One region of the Streptomyces sp. NBC_00236 genome, then DNA from elsewhere that is predicted to be linked to it. Evidence: riboswitches for the same ligand, from Rfam matches in the RefSeq annotation. Region 1 holds a riboswitch; each other region holds the start of a gene.
What was found. Region 1 has a riboswitch for cobalamin ahead of OG446_RS01310 (ABC transporter substrate-binding protein). Riboswitches for the same ligand answer to the same signal wherever they lie in the genome.
Positions count from the first base shown of each region.

Region 2: linked by a shared signal. The riboswitch ahead of OG446_RS34990 (CbtB domain-containing protein) and the one ahead of OG446_RS01310 (ABC transporter substrate-binding protein) in region 1 are both predicted to bind cobalamin.
Region 3: linked by a shared signal. The riboswitch ahead of OG446_RS25770 (ribonucleoside-diphosphate reductase subunit alpha) and the one ahead of OG446_RS01310 (ABC transporter substrate-binding protein) in region 1 are both predicted to bind cobalamin.
Region 4: linked by a shared signal. The riboswitch ahead of OG446_RS07170 (cobalamin biosynthesis protein) and the one ahead of OG446_RS01310 (ABC transporter substrate-binding protein) in region 1 are both predicted to bind cobalamin.

Region 1 covers NZ_CP108100.1:278,976-283,749, reverse strand. The annotation lists gene OG446_RS01320 (hypothetical protein) at 98-1,390, opposite strand; gene OG446_RS01315 (acyl-CoA dehydrogenase family protein) at 1,535-3,466, shown strand; cobalamin riboswitch at 3,561-3,747, shown strand; gene OG446_RS01310 (ABC transporter substrate-binding protein) at 3,808-4,774, shown strand, end outside.
Region 2 covers NZ_CP108100.1:7,851,757-7,856,530, reverse strand. The annotation lists gene OG446_RS35010 (pirin family protein) at 1-212, opposite strand, end outside; gene OG446_RS35005 (tetratricopeptide repeat protein) at 355-711, shown strand; gene OG446_RS35000 (GNAT family N-acetyltransferase) at 784-1,293, shown strand; gene OG446_RS34995 (CbtA family protein) at 1,361-2,146, opposite strand; gene OG446_RS34990 (CbtB domain-containing protein) at 2,176-2,391, opposite strand; adenosylcobalamin (AdoCbl) riboswitch at 2,437-2,530, opposite strand; gene OG446_RS34985 (histidine phosphatase family protein) at 2,655-3,248, shown strand; gene OG446_RS34980 (glycoside hydrolase family 15 protein) at 3,369-4,774, opposite strand, start outside.
Region 3 covers NZ_CP108100.1:5,680,196-5,684,969, reverse strand. The annotation lists gene mctP (monocarboxylate uptake permease MctP) at 1-1,028, shown strand, start outside; gene OG446_RS25775 (GNAT family N-acetyltransferase) at 1,145-1,657, shown strand; adenosylcobalamin-variant (AdoCbl-variant) riboswitch at 1,725-1,823, shown strand; gene OG446_RS25770 (ribonucleoside-diphosphate reductase subunit alpha) at 1,975-4,353, shown strand; gene OG446_RS25765 (ribonucleotide-diphosphate reductase subunit beta) at 4,353-4,774, shown strand, end outside.
Region 4 covers NZ_CP108100.1:1,627,670-1,632,443, forward strand. The annotation lists gene OG446_RS07160 (inorganic phosphate transporter) at 1-827, shown strand, start outside; gene OG446_RS07165 (hypothetical protein) at 852-1,097, shown strand; cobalamin riboswitch at 1,261-1,392, shown strand; gene OG446_RS07170 (cobalamin biosynthesis protein) at 1,527-2,540, shown strand; gene OG446_RS07175 (cobyric acid synthase) at 2,537-4,078, shown strand; gene cobN (cobaltochelatase subunit CobN) at 4,099-4,774, shown strand, end outside.

The DNA of each region.
Region 1 (4,774 bases):
GCTGCCCGTGCCTCTGCGCCCGGCTCTCACCGGCGCGGCACCGTTGGACCCACCGCCCGTTGTCCGGGCATGACACGGTGACCCTGCGGCAGCCGGGCTACGCCGGCGCCGCCAGATGCGGTCTGCTGTCGTCGTCGAGGAACTCGACGACCGCGAGGACGAACAGGGCACACAGCGCGATCCAGACCGTGACCAGGCCCGTCGGCCTGTCCCACGCCAGCAGCACCGCGACGGCCACCACGACCACCGTCCAGTTCAGCGGGCGCCTCGCCCGGTGCACCCAACGGCCGACCGGGCCACCGGTGAAACCCGCCGCGTCCCGTACGGCCCCGATGCCACCGGTCCACATCGCCATGACCCGGCTTGCCGCGCGGCCGCTGCCCGTGAGCCAGGCGGCGAGTGCCACCACCGCTCCGACGGTCACCACCAGCCGGACCCCGGCGCGCAGATAGCCCGCCAGCGTGTCGAACACCGCCCCCGCCGCCGGCTGGGAGACGTCCGGGGGAAGGCTGTCGAGATAGAACGCTCGCCCCGCCCACAGTCCGAGCCCGAGCAGCGCGGCACCCACGGCCATGGCCAGCGCCGCGGTGACCAGCGCCCGCCGGCGGCGCACCGCCAGCAGCACCCCGCCCGCCGCCACCACCACCGTGAACACGGGCAGCCAGAATCCGAGCAGTTCGAGGGCCCGGAAGCCCTTCTCGGCCTTGCCGACCGAGTCCGAGGTGAGGAGGGTGAAGTCGGTGTGGATCTCGGGAATCTTCTCGGCCACCGTCAGACCGCGGTCGACGAGGCGCTGTTTCACCCGGTCGATGACCGGGGCGAGGTCCAGGGTCACGGTGTCGCCGGCCAGCTTGACCGCGCCACCGCCCTCACCGGTCAGGGCCTTCACGACGGAGGCGTGCGCCTGCCGGTTGAGGTTGCTCCACACCCGCTCGAAGCCGTCGCTGGTGACGAACCGCTCCACGGTGCCGTGCACGAAGTTCGAGACGCCCGTGGTGAGCGGGCCACCGAGCTTCTGGAGGGCCTTGTCCACCACGGGCCGGTCGGCGGGCGCGACGTCCGCCAGCAGCGCGTCGACGTTCAGGTGGGTCATGACGGCGTCGGTGACCCGTGCGGTCACCGCCGCCTGCACATCCGGGTCGGAGGCCAGCGGCTCCATCATGTCCACGTAGCGGTCCGTGTCCCCGGCGACGCCGCTCGCCCAGCTCGACAGGACGCTCAGCGGGGTGAGCACGGCCGCCACCAGGATCAGCAGGACCGCGAAGAACGAACGCAGGCGCGGGCGTGAGCGTGCCGGGGCGCGGGCCTCCAACTGCGCCACCCGGGCCCGCAGGGCTTCCAGTTCGGCGTGTTCGTCCTGAGCCGCAGGCTGTTCGGGGTGCCGTTCCATGAACCAAGGGGATGGCCTGTCCGCCCGTACAGCGCGGCGGATTGCTGCATACAGGTGACGGACGGCCGACGGGCCGCTGCCGCGCATCGGCCCGGACAGCGACTTGTGGAGTGTCCTGGACGTTTGCTGATCGTTCCCGGTTTTATGAACACCATTTTCGACAGCGCCCACACTCCGGAAGCCGGAACCGGTCCGGTCGCCGGCCCGCTCAGCACCGTCCTCCTCGGCGCGGACGCCCGCCGCGAGCACGGATTCTGGCGCCGCCTCGTCGCCACCGAGCCGTTCCGCCGGCCGCTCTGGCCGCCTCCCGGCCCCACGCCGGACGAGCGCCTCGCCCTGGCGCACGCACGGCTGCGCGCGCTCAACAACGCACTGGACAGCGCCGCCCGGCCCGCCGCGGACCCCCGCGCCCTGGCCGCACTGCACGAGTGGCTCGCCCCCGTGGACCCGGCGTTCGCCACGGTCGCGGGCATCCACTACAACCTCTTCCTCGGCAGCCTTCTGGACCACGACGCCGACAGCCCCCGCGATCTGTCGGACTTCCTCGGGCTGCGGCGGATCGGCACCTTCCTCTGTACGGAGGTGGCGCACGGCAACGACGCCGCGGCCATCGAGACGACCGCCACCTACGACCCCGAACGGGACGGGTTCGTGCTGCACACCCCGCACGCCGGCGCACAGAAGTTCATGCCCAACACCAGCCCGGCCGGCGGCCCCAAGTCGGGTCTCGTCGCCGCCCGGCTGATCGTCGACGGCCATGACCAGGGGGTCTTCCTGCTGCTGGTGCCGCTCACGGACGCGTCCCGGGCCCTGCCCGGGATCCGGGTGCGCCGGCTTCCCGCACGGATGGGCAGTCCGGTCGACCACTGCCTGACCTCCTTCGACCGGGTCTTCGTGGACCGCGGGGCGCTGCTCGGCGGCGCGCAGGGGCGGGTCGGCGACGACGGGGTGTTCCGCGGCGGCACCGACGGACGCAGGCGCCGCTTCCTCGCCTCGATCGGACGGGTCACCACCGGCCGGGTCTGCATGAGCGCCAGCGCGGTGGGCTCCGCCCGCACCACGCTGGCCGTCGCCGTCCGCTACGGCGGCCACCGCTTCGTCTCGGGCGGCCGCTCGGCGTCTCCCGTGCCGGTGATGGCCCACCGCAGCCACCACGGCCCGCTCGCCGAGGCCATGGCCACCGTCTTCGCGATGAGCCTGCTGCACCGGCGGGTGCTCGACCGGTGGGAGAAGGCGGCGGCCCGGCCGCCCGCGGAGCGGGAGACGGACGAGCGGCTGGTCGACATCGCCAAGGGATGGATCACCTGGCAGGCCAGGTCCGTGATCGTCGAATGCCGGGAGCGGTGCGGAGCCCAGGGGCTGCTGGAGAACAACGGAATGACCGAACTCGTCACCGGGATCGAGGGCGCCATCACCGCCGAGGGCGACAACCTGGCCATTCACTCCCGGGCGGCCGCCGGACTGCTCCTCGACGCGGCACGGGCCCCGAGGGAGGAGACGGCTGCCCGCCCCGCGGGCGGCAACCTCGCCGACCTCCGGTTCCTCGGCCGTCTCCTGGACGAGGTGGAGCGCATCTGGTTCGCCCGGGCCGCCGCACGGATGGCGGAGGCGGCGGAGGGCGACCCGCTGGCGCGCTGGAACGCGGCATCCGGGCCCGCGCTGCGGGGGGTCGAGGCCCATGCGTACCGGCAGGCGGCCCAGGCGTACGAGAACGCGCTCGCGGCGCTGCCCGGCGGCGAGGCCCGCGAGCGCCTGGACGAACTGGCCCGGCTGTTCGCGCTGCGCTGGGTCGCACGCAACAGCGGGGACCTGCTCGCGGCAGGCCACCTGACCGCCGGTCAGGTCGACGGACTGAGCGATGCCACCGAACAGCTCGTCACCGCGGTCGGCGGACATCTGCCGGAACTGGCCGCATCCTTCGCGCTGCCCGGTGAACTGCTCGCCGACTGGCCCATCACCGGAGCCCGCTACACCGACGCGTACGACGATCCGGGCGCCTCCTGGCACACCGCCGCGGCCCCGGAAGCGCCCGGCCCGCGCACCCCTGGTGGCGAATCGGTTCACCCCAACGTGTGACCGGAGCCGGGCCGCCCCGGACGGCCCGTGTCCGGGGCGGTGCGCGGCACACCGCCCCGGCCCCGCACCGCCGCTGAGCTGCGCAGAGGCTCGTGGTAGCGTGCCCGGAGCCAGTCGAACTCCACGTAGGGGTCAGGGAATCCGGTGCGAATCCGGAACTGACGCGCAGCGGTGAGGGGGACGGGCGGGGCCACGGCCACTGGGAGACCCACGGTTTCCCGGGAAGGCGTCCCGTCCGCATGAACCCGAGTCCGAAGACCTGCTGGCACCCGCGGTCCGGTACCGGGCCGCGGAACTCCGCACGGGCCCCGCGCATGGGCCCAGAGACGCCGAGGTACTCCGTGCCGCGCACAGCCGGCCCCGCCCGCTCCGCCGCCCTGCTCACCGCCGCCCTGATCCTGCTGACGGCCTGCGGCGGCGGCCTGGACAGCACAACCGCCAAGTCCGGCCACGCCGAGGGCTATCCGGTCACGCTGAAGAACTGCGGACGGACCGTCACCGTGGACGCGGCGCCGGAGCGCGCCGTACCGGTCGACCAGGGATCGACCGAGATCCTGCTCTCGCTCGGTCTCGCCGACCGGCTGGCCGCCACGGCCACCTGGACCGATCCGGTGCTCAAGGGCCTGGAGAAGGCCAACGCGGGCGTCCCGAGGATCTCCGACAACCGCCCCTCGTCGGAGAAGGTCCTGGACCAGGAGCCCGACTTCGTCAGCGCCTCCTTCGAGTCGACGCTCGCCAAGGGCGGTGTCGCCCCCCGCGAGCAGTTCGAGAAGCTCGGCGTCCCCACCTACGTCTCGCCCGCCGACTGCACCGCCAAGGACAACAGCAAGGACGGCGACGGCGTCCGCACCGGCGCCCTGACCATGGACAGCGTCTACGCCGAAGTGCGCGACCTGGCCGAGGTGTTCGGCGTTCCCGAGCGCGGCGAGAAGCTCGTCGCCGGGCTGCGCGCGCGGGTACGGAAGGCGACGAGCGGCATCGACGCCTCCGGCGCCTCGCTGCTGTACTGGTTCGCCAACTCCGAGGCCCCGTACCTGGCCGGCTGCTGTGGTGCGCCCGGCATCATCACCCGGGAACTCGGCGCGGAGAACGCCTTCGACGACACCCACGAGGAATGGCCGCAGATCAACTGGGAGACGGTCGCCGACCGCGACCCCGACGTGCTGGTCATCGGCGATCTGACCCGCAAGTCGCAGACCGCAGAGAGCGCCGCGAAGAAGATCGCCTTCCTGGAGTCCGACCCCGTCACGAAGAACATGGACGCCGTCCGGCACAAGCGCTATGTGCTGCTCAGCGGCCAGGCGATGA
Region 2 (4,774 bases), 7.6 Mb from region 1:
GGTTCGTCCGCGATGTCATCGGGGCCGTAGTGGTCGACGAAGGCCCAGGCCCCGACCATGCGGCGGCCCAGGTTGGGCAGCAGTCTGCGGACCTCGGTGGACTCGCCGAGCCGGACGTGGCGCGGAGTGAGGAGTTCACGTACGGGTTCGGCGACGACGAAACCCCGCCCTCCACAGACGGAGAGTGCGGCCTGGCGATCGAGATTGCTCATGGCGGTCAACCTATTCCCGTGCGGCTCCGGGCGGGTGGCGCCCACGCCGAATTTTTAGTGGAATGTTAAACCATCTGCCGGTGTTGTGGCGGGTGGACACGTACGGGAGCGGCCCGGCGGCGCCTTCGACCGAGGAGGTCACATGAGCGACACCTACTACGAGTTCGGAACCGCCGCCGAGCGCTGGGACCGCGCACAGCTGTTCTTCGGGTCGAAGGAGTACACGACGGCGGCCAGGATCCTGGGCGGACTCGTCGAGGAGGTGCCGGACCAGGTCGCGCCCCGGCTGCTGCTGGCGCGGGCCTACTACCACTCGGCACGGCTCGTCCGGGCCGAGACGGAGCTGCGCACGGTGCTGGAACTCGACCCGGTGGAGCAGTACGCACGGCTCATGCTCGGCCGCACGCTGGAGCGCCAGGGCCGGCAGTCCGAGGCGGACACGCAGCTGCGGATGGCCGCCGCCCTGTCCGGGGACTTCACCCCGGCCGGTGATGCCTGACCGCCGCGCACACCGGGCCGCACCCGGATATCCGGGTGCGGCCCGGCCTCGGCGCGTGATACCTCACAGGGCATGACCTCACTCGACACACCACGGCTGATCCTGTCCCCGATGACCCTTGCCGAGGCCGAGCAGGTGGCGGCGGGCAGGCCGGCCGAGGGTGCTCGCTGGGCTCCCGGCTTTCCCCTCCCGGGTGAGATGCGGGCGGCCCAGCGGTTCCTGGAGACCTGTGCCGAGACCCGTGACCCGACTCCCTACGGTTCGTACCACGTAAGGCGCCGCGAGGACGGGCTGCTGATCGGCGGAGCCGGGTTCCACGGCGCGCCCGACGAGAACGGGCACGTCACGATCGGCTACGGACTCGTGCCGTCGGCGCGCGGCATGGGCTACGCCTCCGAGGCGCTCCGTGCGCTTCTTCGGTTCACCCGTGACCAGGGCATCGTCTGCGTGCACGGGGACGCCGACCTCGACAACATCGCCTCCCAGCACGTCATGGCCGCGGCGGGCATGCGCCTCGTGAAGGAGGACGCGCTGCTGAGGTACTACCGGATCGACTGGGACGGTTCCGCCGGACAGGCGTGAGCCGGCTTCCGTACGCGTCAGGGCCCGCCGCGGATCCTGGTCTCCCCCGGCGGGCCCTGACAGAACCTCAGCCCGCCACGGGGGCCGACCGTTTCGTTCTGGCGTCCGTGGCAGTGGCCGCGTCCCGCCCCGGCTCCAGCAGCCGTTCGGTGAGATAGCCGAAGACCAGCCCGAAGGCCGTCCAGAGCGTGACCTGCACCGCGAGCGTGGCCAGCCTGAACTCCCAGAGCAGAGAAGCCGGGAAGTCCTTTCCGACCTCGTTGAAGGAGGGCAGGAAGGCATAGGCGAGGCCGATGACCAGCACGTAGCCGGCAGCGGCGGCGATGGTGGCGTTCCAGTTGCCCAGGCGCGGAGCCAGCCGCCTGCCGAGGATGACGGCGGCGACGGCCAGCAGCACGCTGAGGGCGACCATGAGGAAGAACAGCGCGGTGCGTCTGCCGATGGTGTCGGGGTTGCCGACAGCCGGCGGATTCGCCGGGTACTTCAGGAACGGGACGATGTACACGGTCAGCAGGGCGGCTCCCGCGATCAGCGCGGCCGTCGCCCTGGGGCCGAACCGGCCCAACCGGCCGAGTGCGTAACAGAAGACGAGTGCGGCGATGCCGCCGACGGCGACGCCGAAGACGAGTACACCGGTGGCGAGTCCGCCGGTGGCCTGCATGCCCCGGCTGACGAGTTCCTCGCCGCCGCCGTGGTCGTGGCTGTGACTGTGGCGGTGCGCCTCTTCGAGGGCGATGGCCGCATCGACGCGTGACTCGCCGAGAAAGTACGCCACCGCAAGCGCGAGCGCACCCGCGACAAGGCCGGCCAGCATGCCGCGGACGAGCAGGGCTCTGACAGATATGGAGTTCATGAGGGATTCCCCTGGATCAGCCGGATGGATCAGTGGCAGGGGAATCCGAGGAGGTGACGGCCGTCGTGGACCCACTCGTGCACGCCTTCGCCCGAAATGAGCGCGGTGGCGCCCTGCTCGGCACCGACGAAGTACAGCAGGATCAGCATGACGACGCCGAAGAAGACCGCCCAAGGGGCAATGGCCTTCAGCGAGATGGGAGTGATGGCGGGTGTGACCGTGGCGGGGGCAGCAGTCTGTGCCATGGCAGAACCTCCTGAGGGAACACGCGTCCCGATCGTGGTGCCTGAGACGAAGGTGCTGGGTCTGACTTCCCGTACGGGTACGGGTTCACAGTGGCGCGACCGTGCCGGATTCTCACCGGACTTCCGTCACACCCTCGTCGTGTCGTCGCGACCATACCGCTTGGGCGTGACGGCCGCCATGGTGCCCGTGGGCGGGCCGGCGCGCCCTGGATGCCATGGTGTGCTTGGCCACGGGGTCACAGTTCAGGGAGTTGAGGGCGGGCATGACGGTACGGGTGATGTTGATCTCACCGGCAATGAACTCCGCGCTGCGCGAGGCCCGGTTCGCCGGTGACGCTCCGCTGGACGAATCCGGGCTCCGGCCTGCCCGGGCAGCCGCTGCCTCCGGTTCGGTCCCGGTCGCGGACCAGTGGCTGCGGGGGCCGTCCCGCCGCTGCCGCGACACCGCGGAAGCGCTGGGGCTCCGGACAGGCGCCGAACACGCCTTGCGGGACTGGGAGATGGGCCGCTGGTCCGGTGCGCGGCTGTCCGAGGTGAGCGCGGACGAGCCGGACGGGGTGGCGGCCTGGCTGGCGGATCCGGCGGCGGCTCCGCACGGGGGCGAGTCTCTGCTGGAGCTCTGCGCCAGGGTGGGCCGGTGGCTCGACTCGCTGCACGGGGACGGTCCGGGCCGGGTCGTGGGGGTGGTCGAGCCTGCCGTGATCCGGGCCGCCGTCGTCCATGCGCTGGCCCTTCCTCCACTGGCGTTCTGGCGACTGGACGTGGCACCCCTCACGGTCACGGAGCTCAGCGGCAGGTCGGGGCGGTGGAACCTGCGCTGTGGTCGGCCGCTCGTAGCGGAGGAGCCTGTCCGGTGACCGCGGTCCCGCGAGCGACGGTCACCGTACGGGGCGGAGAGGGTGCGGCGGCCACCGTACGGGCCGGACGGTGTACTCCGCGCGGGAGCTCGGGCCGATATGCACTCCGCGCGGGAGCCCTCAGGCCGTGCCCGTGCCCCCGCGTGCCGCGTTGATCCTGGCATCCAGCGTGATGGCGGCGTCGATCAGCGCCAGGTGAGTGAACGCCTGTGGGAAGTTACCCAGTTGACGGCCCGTCACGGCGATCTCCTCCGAGTACAGGCCGAGATGGTTGGCGTAGGTGAGCATCTTCTCCAGGACCAGCCGGGCCTGGTCGATGCGTCCGGCCCGCGCCAGGGCGTCGACGTACATGAACGTACAGAGGGAGAAGGTCCCCTCCGAGCCGCTCAGCCCGTCGGGTGAGGCCTCGGGGTTGTAGCGGTAGACGAGGCTGTCACTGACCAGCTCATGCTCCATCGCGTCCAGCGTGGACTTCCACATGGGATCGTCCGGCGTGATGAAACCGACCGTCGGCATGCGCAGCAGGGACGAGTCGAGGACGTCGTCGCCGTAGTGCTGGACGAAGGCCTTCTTCGTCGGGTCCCAGCCACGGTTGAGCACCTGCTGGTAGATCGTGTCCCGGGCGTCCACCCAGCGGCCGCGGGCAGCCGGACGGCCGTCGTCGGTGGCGATGCGGACGGCGCGGTCGAAGGCAACCCAGGACATCACGCGGCCGTAGGTGAAGTCCTTCCTGCCGCCTCGGGTCTCCCACAACCCCTCACCGGGCTGGTCCCAGTGATCGACCAGCCAGTCGAGAAGGGTGTGCAGCGCGGTCCAGCCCCGCGTATCCAGGTGCATGCCGTGCTGGTGCGCGAAGTAGATGCTGTCGAGCGCCTCACCGTAGATGTCCAGTTGCAGCTGGCTCGCCGCTCCGTTTCCGATGCGGACCGGGGCGGAGCCGCCGTAGCCCTCCCAGTGGTCCAGGGTCTCCTCGACCAGGTCCGAGGAGCCGTCGACGCGGTACATGATGTTCAGTGGCCCGGTGCCGCCTTCGTGACCGGCCTCTTCCTTCACGCGGTCGTGCAGCCAGCCGATGAACGCCCTTGCCTCCTCCCTGAACCCCAGGCCCAGCAACGCGTACACCGAGAACGACGCGTCACGGATCCAGGTGAAGCGGTAGTCCCAGTTGCGTTCTCCGCCCAACTGCTCGGGCAGGCCCGCCGTGGGGGCCGCCACCAGGGCGCCGGTGGGCGCGTACGTCATGAGCTTCAGCGTCACGGCCGACCGTTCCACCGCTTCCCGCCACCGGCCGGCATAGGTGGACTGTCCCAGCCAGGAGCGCCAGAACTGGACGGTCTCGTCGAAGAGTTGCTCGAACTCCGCCACGGATACCTCCTGCGGCGGCCCGTCGGGGGACGACTCCATGACCAGGCCACGCTGCTGGCCCGCCTGCAGGGTCAGGGTGAACCGCAGGTCGTTTTCGCCCGAGAGGATGTTCAGCAGCCGCTCGTCCTGTGGCTCGCGGACGGCGTGGACGGCGAGGTTCA
Region 3 (4,774 bases), 5.4 Mb from region 1:
GGCTGATCTACCTCGTCATCGCGGTGGCGATCATCTACATCCCGATCAAGCTCGGCGGCTTCGACGACATCTTCGCCAAGGCGGGCGAGGCCTTCTCCGCGAAGAACGAGGCGGCCGGAAAACCCGTGGCCGGACTCGCTCCCGGTGAGGCGGGCCAGTGGGGTTACGCCACCCTGGCCCTCGGCTCGGCGCTGGCGCTCTTCATGTATCCGCACTCGATCACGGCGACGCTCTCCAGCCGCAGCCGTGACGTGATCCGCCGCAACACGACGATCCTGCCGCTGTACTCGCTGATGCTGGGTCTGCTCGCGCTGCTCGGCTTCATGGCGATCGCCGCCGGCGTCAAGGTGGACAACGGCCAGCTGGCGATCCCGCAGCTGTTCGAGAACATGTTCCCCGACTGGTTCGCGGGCGTGGCCTTCGCCGCCATCGGTATCGGCGCCCTGGTGCCCGCCGCGATCATGTCGATCGCCGCGGCGAACCTGTTCACCCGCAACATCTACAAGGACTTCCTGAAACCCGACGCCACACCCGCGCAGGAGACCAAGGTCTCCAAGCTGGTGTCGCTGCTGGTGAAGGTCGGCGCGCTCGCCTTCGTCCTCACCATGGACAAGACGGTCGCGATCAACTTCCAGCTGCTCGGCGGGATCTGGATCCTCCAGACGATGCCGGCCCTGGTCGGCGGGCTGTTCACCCGGTGGTTCCACCGCTGGGCGCTGCTCGCGGGCTGGGCGGTCGGCATGCTGTACGGCACGATTGCCGCGTACGGGGTCGCCAGCCCGACCCAGAAGCACTTCGGCGGGTCCTCCAAGGAGATCCCCGGTATCGGCGAGATCGGCTACATCGGCCTGACGGCCTTCATACTGAACGTCGTGGTCGTCGTCGTCCTCACCTTCGTCCTGAACGCCGTGAAGGCGCCCGCCGGGGTCGACGAGACCTCCCCGGGCGACTACACCGCGGACGCGGGCGACCCGGGTGTGAAGACGGAACTCCCGCCGGCCACCGCCGGTGCTCCGGGCGGTCACTGACCACCTGCTGCCTGCACGGGCCGCCGCATCCCTCCCCGGAGAGATGCGGCGGCCCGTTCGCACCTCCCGCACAAATCGCTTGCGGCCACGGGCCGCCCGTGCGGCAGACTTCCCCCATGGACATAACGATCCGGCCGATCGAGCCCGCCGAGCACGCACTTCTCGGCGAGATCACCGCCGAGGCCTACCTCGGCGACGGCCTCCTGGAGTTCGGCGACGGCGATCCGTACCTGGCGCAGCTGCGCGACGTCCCCCGCCGGGCGGCCGAGGCCGAGGTGCTGGTGGCCGCCGACGCGACGGGCCGCGTCCTGGGCGGGGTCACCTACGCGCCCCCGGGGAATCCGTGGGCCGATATCGCGACGGCGGACGAGGCGGAATTCCGGACGCTGGCGGTCTCCCGCGAGGCCCGGGGCGCAGGAGCCGGGGAGGCGCTCGTACGGGCCTGTATCGACCGCGCACGGGGTACCGCGGGGGTCACGGGGATCGTCCTGTCGACGCAGCCGGCAATGCACGGGGCCCACCGGATCTACCGGCGGCTCGGCTTCGTCCGCACCCCCGAGAGGGACTGGAGCCCCGTCGCCGATCTGACACTGCTGACGTTCCGTCTAGAGCTGCGCCCTCCGGCGTGAGAGCGAGCACGACACAACATGTGGGGGCTGCCGCATCCTGCAGCCCCCACATGTATGCTCATGCCTGCTGTCGCCGCAGGGAAATCCGGTGCGAATCCGGAACTGTCCCGCAACGGTGTGTTCGGTGTGCTTTTGCGCACCCCCTAGTCCGAGGTCCTGCCGACAGCGCATCCGGCTCGACCGATCCGGATGCCCAGACGTCCGGGCCTCGTGGATGGGCCGGTGGACGCCGTACGGAGCGCTGCCCTGCCGGGTCCCGCCCCGTCCGGCTGCCCCCGCTCCCCGAAGGCCCCGAGCCGAGCGAGGGAGAGCACCACGTGACCATCGCGCCAGCCGATCCGGTTTCAGCGGCCGAATCAACGGGATCCACGAGCGACGGACCGGGAACCGCACTGCTGCGGACCCTGACCGACCTCACCGCCGATCTGCCCGACACCGACCCCGGACGCGTCGCCGCAGCGGCGCTGCGCGGCCGCAACGCCCGGTCGGACGAGGCCGAGCTGCGCTCGCTGGCCACCGAGGCCGCCGCGGGCCTGATCTCCGAGGACCCCGCCTACTCCCGGCTCGCCGCCCGCCTCCTCACCCGCACCATCGCGGACGAGGCGGCAGGGCAGGGCGCGACGTCGTTCTCCGCATCGGTCGCCGTCGGGCACCGCGAGGGCCTGATCGCGGACCGCACCGCCGAGTTCGTGACGCTCCACGCGGCCGCCCTGGACGCACTGGTCGGGCAGTCCCTCGCCGACGGCGCCGACGACCGCTTCGGCTACTTCGGCCTGCGCACCCTGCACAGCCGCTACCTGCTGCGTCACCCGACCACCCGCCAGGTCATCGAGACCCCGCAGCACTTCATGCTGCGCGTCGCCGCCGGGCTCGCCGAGGACACCTCGGAGCGCGCCATGGACGAGGTCGCCGCGCTGTACGGGCTGATGAGCCGGCTGGACTACCTGCCCTCCTCCCCCACGCTCTTCAACTCCGGCACCCGCCACCCGCAGATGTCCTCCTGCTACCTGCTGGACTCGCCGCTGGACGAGCTGGACTCGATCTACGACCGCTACCACCAGGTGGCGCGCCTGTCCAAGCACGCGGGCGGCATCGGCCTCTCGTACTCCCGTATCCGTGCACGCGGTTCGCTGATCCGCGGCACCAACGGGCACTCCAACGGCATCGTGCCGTTCCTGAAGACGCTCGACGCCTCCGTCGCCGCCGTCAACCAGGGCGGCCGGCGCAAGGGTGCCGCCGCCGTCTACCTGGAGACGTGGCACGCGGACATCGAGGAGTTCCTGGAGCTGCGCGACAACACGGGCGAGGACCAGCGGCGTACGCACAACCTCAACCTGGCGCACTGGATCCCCGACGAGTTCATGCGCCGGGTCGACGCGGACGGGACCTGGTCGCTGTTCTCCCCGGCCGACGTGCCCGAGCTGGTCGACCTGTGGGGCGATGAGTTCGACGCCGCGTACCGGGCCGCGGAGGCCAAGGGGCTGGCCCGCAAGACCATGCCGGCCCGTGAGCTCTACGGCCGGATGATGCGGACCCTCGCGCAGACCGGCCAGGGCTGGATGACGTTCAAGGACGCCTCCAACCGGACCGCGAACCAGACCGCCGAGCCGGGCCGGGTCGTGCACTCCTCGAACCTGTGCACCGAGATCCTCGAAGTCACCGACGACGGCGAGACGGCCGTCTGCAACCTCGGCTCGGTCAACCTCGGCGCGTTCGTCGAGGGCGGCACGATCGACTGGGAGCGCCTCGACGCCACCGTGCGTACCGCCGTGACGTTCCTCGACCGGGTCGTGGACATCAACTTCTACCCGACCGAGCAGGCCGGCCGCTCCAACGCCCGCTGGCGTCCGGTGGGTCTGGGCGCGATGGGTCTCCAGGACGTCTTCTTCCAGCTGCGGCTGCCGTTCGACTCCCCCGAGGCCCGCGCCCTGTCGACGAAGATCTCCGAGCGCATCATGCTCGCGGCGTACGAGGCGTCCTGCGACCTCGCGGAGCGCTCGGGCCCGTTGCCCGCCTGGTCCGAGACGCGTGCCGCCCGCGGTGTGCTGCACCCGGACCACTACGACACCGAGCTGAACTGGCCGGAGCGCTGGGACGCGCTGCGCGCCCGTATCGCGAAGACCGGGATGCGCAACTCCCTGCTCCTGGCCATCGCGCCGACGGCGACGATCGCCTCGATCGCGGGCGTGTACGAGTGCATCGAGCCGCAGGTCTCCAACCTCTTCAAGCGCGAGACCCTCAGCGGTGAGTTCCTCCAGGTCAACGCCTATCTGGTGGCCGAGCTGAAGAAGCTCGGCGTGTGGGACGCGCGGACCCGTGAGGCGCTGCGCGAGGCGAGCGGCTCGGTCCAGGGCTTCGCGTGGATCCCCGAGGAGGTGCGGGCGCTGTACCGCACCGCGTGGGAGATCCCGCAGCGCGGACTGATCGACATGGCGGCGGCCCGTACGCCGTTCCTCGACCAGAGCCAGTCGCTGAACCTGTTCCTGGAGACGCCGACGATCGGCAAACTCTCCTCGATGTACGCGTACGCCTGGAAGCAGGGGTTGAAGACGACGTACTACCTGCGCTCCCGCCCGGCGACGCGGATCGCCCGCGCGGCGTCCGCCGCCACGGTCCCGGAGCAGGCACCCGCGCCCGACGCGGACGCGATCGCCTGTTCCCTCGAAAACCCCGAGTCCTGCGAGGCCTGCCAGTAATGAGCTCCAACGACGACAAGAACCTGCTGGACCCGGGCTTCGAACTGACCCTGCGGCCGATGCGCTACCCGGACTTCTACGAGCGCTACCGGGACGCGATCAAGAACACCTGGCACGTGGAGGAGGTCGATCTCCATTCCGACGTGGCGGACCTCGCCAAGATGTCGCCCGCCGAGCAGCATCTGATCGGCCGGCTGGTGGCGTTCTTCGCGACCGGGGACTCGATCGTCTCGAACAACCTCGTGCTGACGCTGTACAAGCACATCAACTCCCCCGAGGCGCGGCTGTACCTGTCGCGGCAGCTCTTCGAGGAGGCCGTGCACGTCCAGTTCTATCTGACGCTGCTGGACACGTATCTGCCCGATCCGGACGACCGGGCGGCCGCGTTCGACGCGGTCGAGGAGATCCCGTCGATCCGCGA
Region 4 (4,774 bases), 1.3 Mb from region 1:
CCGGTCTGGCCGCGCTGCTGGCCACCAAGCTGACGTACCGCATCGGCGGGAAGGTCACGGGCGGCGCCCAGGAGAAGGCCACCGCGAAGGGGTACCGCGCCGGCCAGATCGCCTCGGCCGGGCTCGTGTCGCTCGCGCACGGCACCAACGACGCGCAGAAGACCATGGGCATCATCACGCTCGCCCTGGTCACCGGCGGCGTCCTCTCCCCCGGCTCCAACCCGCCGGTCTGGGTCATCGTCTCCGCGGGCCTCGCCATCGCGCTCGGCACCTATCTGGGCGGCTGGCGCATCATCCGCACCATGGGCAGCGGCCTGACCGAACTGAAGCCGCCGCAGGGCTTCGCCGCCCAGACCAGCGCGGCCACCGTCATCCTGGCCTCCTCCCACCTCGGTTTCTCCCTGTCCACGACCCAGTCGTGCTCCGGCGCCGTCATGGGCGCGGGCCTCGGCCGCAAGGGCGGCGTGGTCCGCTGGTCCACCGCCACCCGGATGTTCGTCGCCTGGGGCCTGACCCTGCCGGCCGCCGGTCTGGTCGGCGCGGGCGCGGAGCTGCTCACCAAGCAGGGGACCTGGGGTGTCGTGGTCGTCGCGGCACTGCTGATCGCCGGTTCCGGTGCGATCTGGATGCTGTCGCGGCGCAAGCCCGTCGGCCACGACGACGTCGCCCCGGCCGGTGAGGACGCCGAGCCCGCGGGCGTCGTCACCACGGCCATCGCGGCCGTCAGCCCGCCGCCCACCGCGGCCGCTCAGCCCCACGACCTCACGGCCACCATCCCGGCCCCCGCCGGGCCGGTCGCCGACCCGGCCCGACCCGCCACGGTCTAAGAGCCCCGGTAAGGACAGATCCCCATGAACATCGACTGGGCAGCCCTCGGCACCGTCTTCGGCGTCTCCCTCGTCGCCACCGTCGCGCTGGTGGGCCTCTTCACCCTCGGCATCGTCGGCCTCTCCAAGCAGCCCGAACCGGCCGCACAGGGCGGCTCGACGGGCGGCCCTGCGGGCGGTTCGCTCATGCTGGTCCGCGCCGGCGCGTACGTCTGCTTCGGCCTGTGCGCCGCGGCCGTGGCCTACGGCATCTACCTGATCGTCGCCTGACCACTGCCTGAGCCCCACCGGTCCCACCCTCATCGGGCCGGACGCACCTGAGGTGCGTCCGGCCCGATGTGCGTCTCAGCACACTGCACCGTCGCAGGTCAACGGCAAGTTGACGGGCGTTCGCAGAGCGTGGTGGACTGCCGGAGCCATTACGGCGACAGCAGAGGAAGCCGGTGCGAATCCGGCGCGGTCCCGCCACTGTCACCGGGGAGCAGTCCCCCACCACTGGAAGTCACGGTCCACGCAAGCGGACTGGAAGGCCGGGGGAACTGCGGATCCGGAAGCCAGGAGACTCTCGTCGCCGTCACGTCGAACCAGGGCGCGGACCCTGAGTGAGGACATATCGCCATGCCCGGCTGCCGTGCGTCCATTCCTGTGCAACGCAGAACAGGTCCTGAGGTCCTTCGAGGCGCAACGGCCGGCTGAACCGTGCGTGCCGATCGCATCTTCGCGTACGGCGCCACGGCCGGTCTGATCGGCGATCTGCTGCTCGGTGATCCCCGCAGGGGACACCCGGTCGCCGCCTTCGGGCGGGCCGCGGCAGGCGTCGAACGCCGTCTGTGGCGCGACCACCGCGGGTGGGGCGCCCTGCACACCCTGGTCTGCGCCGGAGGCGCCGCCGGGGGCGCCGCGCTGGCCTCCCGTGCCCTGCGCCGCCACCCCGCCGCGTCCGTCGCCCTGACCGCCGCCGCCACCTGGTCCGTCATCGGTGGTACGTCGCTGGGGCGCGAGGCCCGGGCCATCGGTGGCGCGCTCGCCGCCGGGGACATCGAACTGGCCCGGGAGCGGCTGCCGCATCTGTGCGGCCGCGACCCGCAGTCCCTGGACGGGCCGCAGATCGCCCGCGCCGTCGTGGAGTCCGTCGCCGAGAACACCTCGGACGCCGTGGTCGGCGCCCTGGTGTGGGGCGCGCTGGGCGGGGTGCCCGGACTCGTCGGGTTCCGGGCCGCCAACACGCTCGACGCGATGGTCGGTCACAAGTCGCCCCGCTACCGGCGTTACGGCTGGGCCTCGGCCCGCCTCGACGACCTCGCGGGCTGGCCCGGCGCCCGGCTGACGGCCCTGCTCGCCGTGACCGCCGGGGGGCGGCCACGGGGAGCGGTCCGCGCCTGGCGGGCCGACGCCGCCAAGCACCCGAGCCCGAACGCGGGCCCGGTGGAAGCCTCGTTCGCCGGTGCGCTCGGCGTACGGCTCGGCGGGACGCTCGCCTACGGCGGCCGGGTCGAGCACCGTCCCGTGCTCAACGGGGAGACGGGCCGCGCGGTGGAGCCCGCCGACATCGAACGGGCCGTACGGCTGTCGCGCCGGGTGAGCGCGCTGGCCCTCGGCGTGAGCGTGGCGGCCCGGCTGGGCGCGGGGTTCGCGGCACGAGGCATCGCGGGGGCCCGTACGGCCGGTTCCCGCAGCACGACACCTCGACTCTCAGGACGGAGACCGACATGAGCGGCGGACTGCTGGTCGCCGGGACCACATCGGACGCGGGCAAGAGCGTCGTCACGGCGGGCATCTGCCGCTGGCTGGTGCGCCGGGGCGTGAAGGTGGCGCCGTTCAAGGCGCAGAACATGTCACTCAACTCCTTCGTCACCCGCGAAGGCGCCGAGATCGGCCGCGCCCAGGCCATGCAGGCCCAGGCCGCCCGGGTGGAGCCGACCGCGCTGATGAACCCGGTGCTGCTCAAGCCCGGCAGCGACCGCTCCAGCCAGGTCGTCCTGATGGGCCGTCCGGTCGGCGAGATGAGCGCACGCGGCTACCACGGCGGCCGGCAGGAGTCGCTCCTGTCCACCGTCGTGGACTGCCTGGAGCAGCTTCGGGGCACGTATGACGCCGTGATCTGCGAAGGGGCGGGCAGTCCGGCCGAGATCAACCTGCGGCGCACGGACATCGTGAACATGGGCATCGCCCGGGCGGCACGCTTCCCGGTGGTGGTCGTCGGCGACATCGACCGCGGCGGGGTCTTCGCCTCGTTCTTCGGTACGACGGCGCTGCTCTCTGCCGAGGACCAGTCGCTGATCGCCGGCTACCTGGTCAACAAGTTCCGCGGCGACGTCTCGCTGCTGGAGCCCGGCCTGGACATGCTGCGCGAACTGACGGGACGGCCGACCTACGGGGTGCTGCCGTTCGCCCACGGCCTCGGCATCGACGAGGAGGACGGTCTGCGGGTCTCGCTGCGCGGCACCGTACGCGAGTCGGTCGTCGCCCCGCCGCACGGCGAGGACATCCTGCGCGTCGCCGTGTGCGCCGTGCCGCTGATGTCCAACTTCACCGACGTGGACGCGCTCGCCGCCGAACCGGGCGTCGTCGTGCGGTTCGTGGACCGTCCCGAGGAACTCCACGACGCCGACCTCGTCATCGTGCCCGGCACCCGGGGCACGGTGAAGGCACTCGCCTGGCTGCGCGAGCGCGGGCTCGCCGACGCACTGCTGCGGCGCGCCGCCGAAGGCCGTCCGGTCCTCGGCATCTGCGGCGGCTACCAGATCCTCGGCGAGCACATCGAGGACGACGTGGAGTCGCGCGCCGGGCAGGTCGACGGGCTCGGACTGCTGCCCGTACGCATCCGGTTCGACCGCGAGAAGACCCTCGCCCGCCCGGCCGGGGAAGCGCTCGGCGCCCCGGTCGAGGGGTACGAGATCCACCACGGCGTCGCGGACGTACGAGGCGGCGAACCCTTCCTCACCGACGGGCACGGACAGCGCCTCGACGGCTGCCGGTCCGGCGCCGTGTGGGGCACCCACTGGCACGGCTCGCTGGAGAGCGACACCTTCCGGCGCCGCTTCCTGACCGAGATCGCCAAGGCCGCCGGCCGCCGTTTCGTCCCCGCCCCCGGCACCTGCTTCGCCGGACTGCGCGAGGAACAGCTCGACCGCCTCGGCGACCTGATCGAGGAACACGCGGACACCGATGCGCTGTGGCGACTCATCGAGTCGGGCGCACCGGCAGGACTTCCCTTCATCGCCCCCGGAGCACCTGGAGCACGCGCATGAACGCGCCACTGACCGCCCCCATGAGCACCGTGCTGCTGTTGTCGACCGCCGACACCGACCTCCTCGCCGCGCGCGCCTCGGGCGCGCCGTACAGGATCGGCAACCCGACCCGTATCGACGTCCAGGGCGAACTGCCCGCACTGATCGAGGGCTGCTCCGTCGCCGTGGTCCGTCTGCTGGGCGGCAAGCGCGCCTGGGAGGACGGCCTCGCGGCGCTGAAGGCGTCGGGCATCCCCACCGTGCTGCTCGGCGGTGAGACCGTGCCGGACGCCGAGCTGATGGCCGAGTCGTCCGTACCGGCGGGCGTCGTCGCCGAGGCGCTGCGCTACCTGGTGGAGGGCGGCCCGGGCAACCTCGTCGAGCTGGCCCGCTTCCTCTCCGACACCGTCCTGCTGACCGGGCACGGCTTCGCCGAACCGCAGAAGATGCCCGAGTGGGGTCTGCACGGCAGCCGTGCGTTCACCGAGGGCCGCCCGACCGTGGGCGTGCTCTTCTACCGGGCGCACCACCTCTCCGGCAACACCTCGTTCGTCGACGTGCTGTGCGACGCCGTCGAGGCACGCGGCGCCAACGCCCTTCCCGTGTACTGCGGTTCGCTGCGCGGCGCGGACGCCGGTCTGTACGAGCTCCTCGGCCGGGCCGACGCCCTGGTCGCCACGGTGCTCGCGGCCGGCGGCACCCGTGCGTCGGACGCCT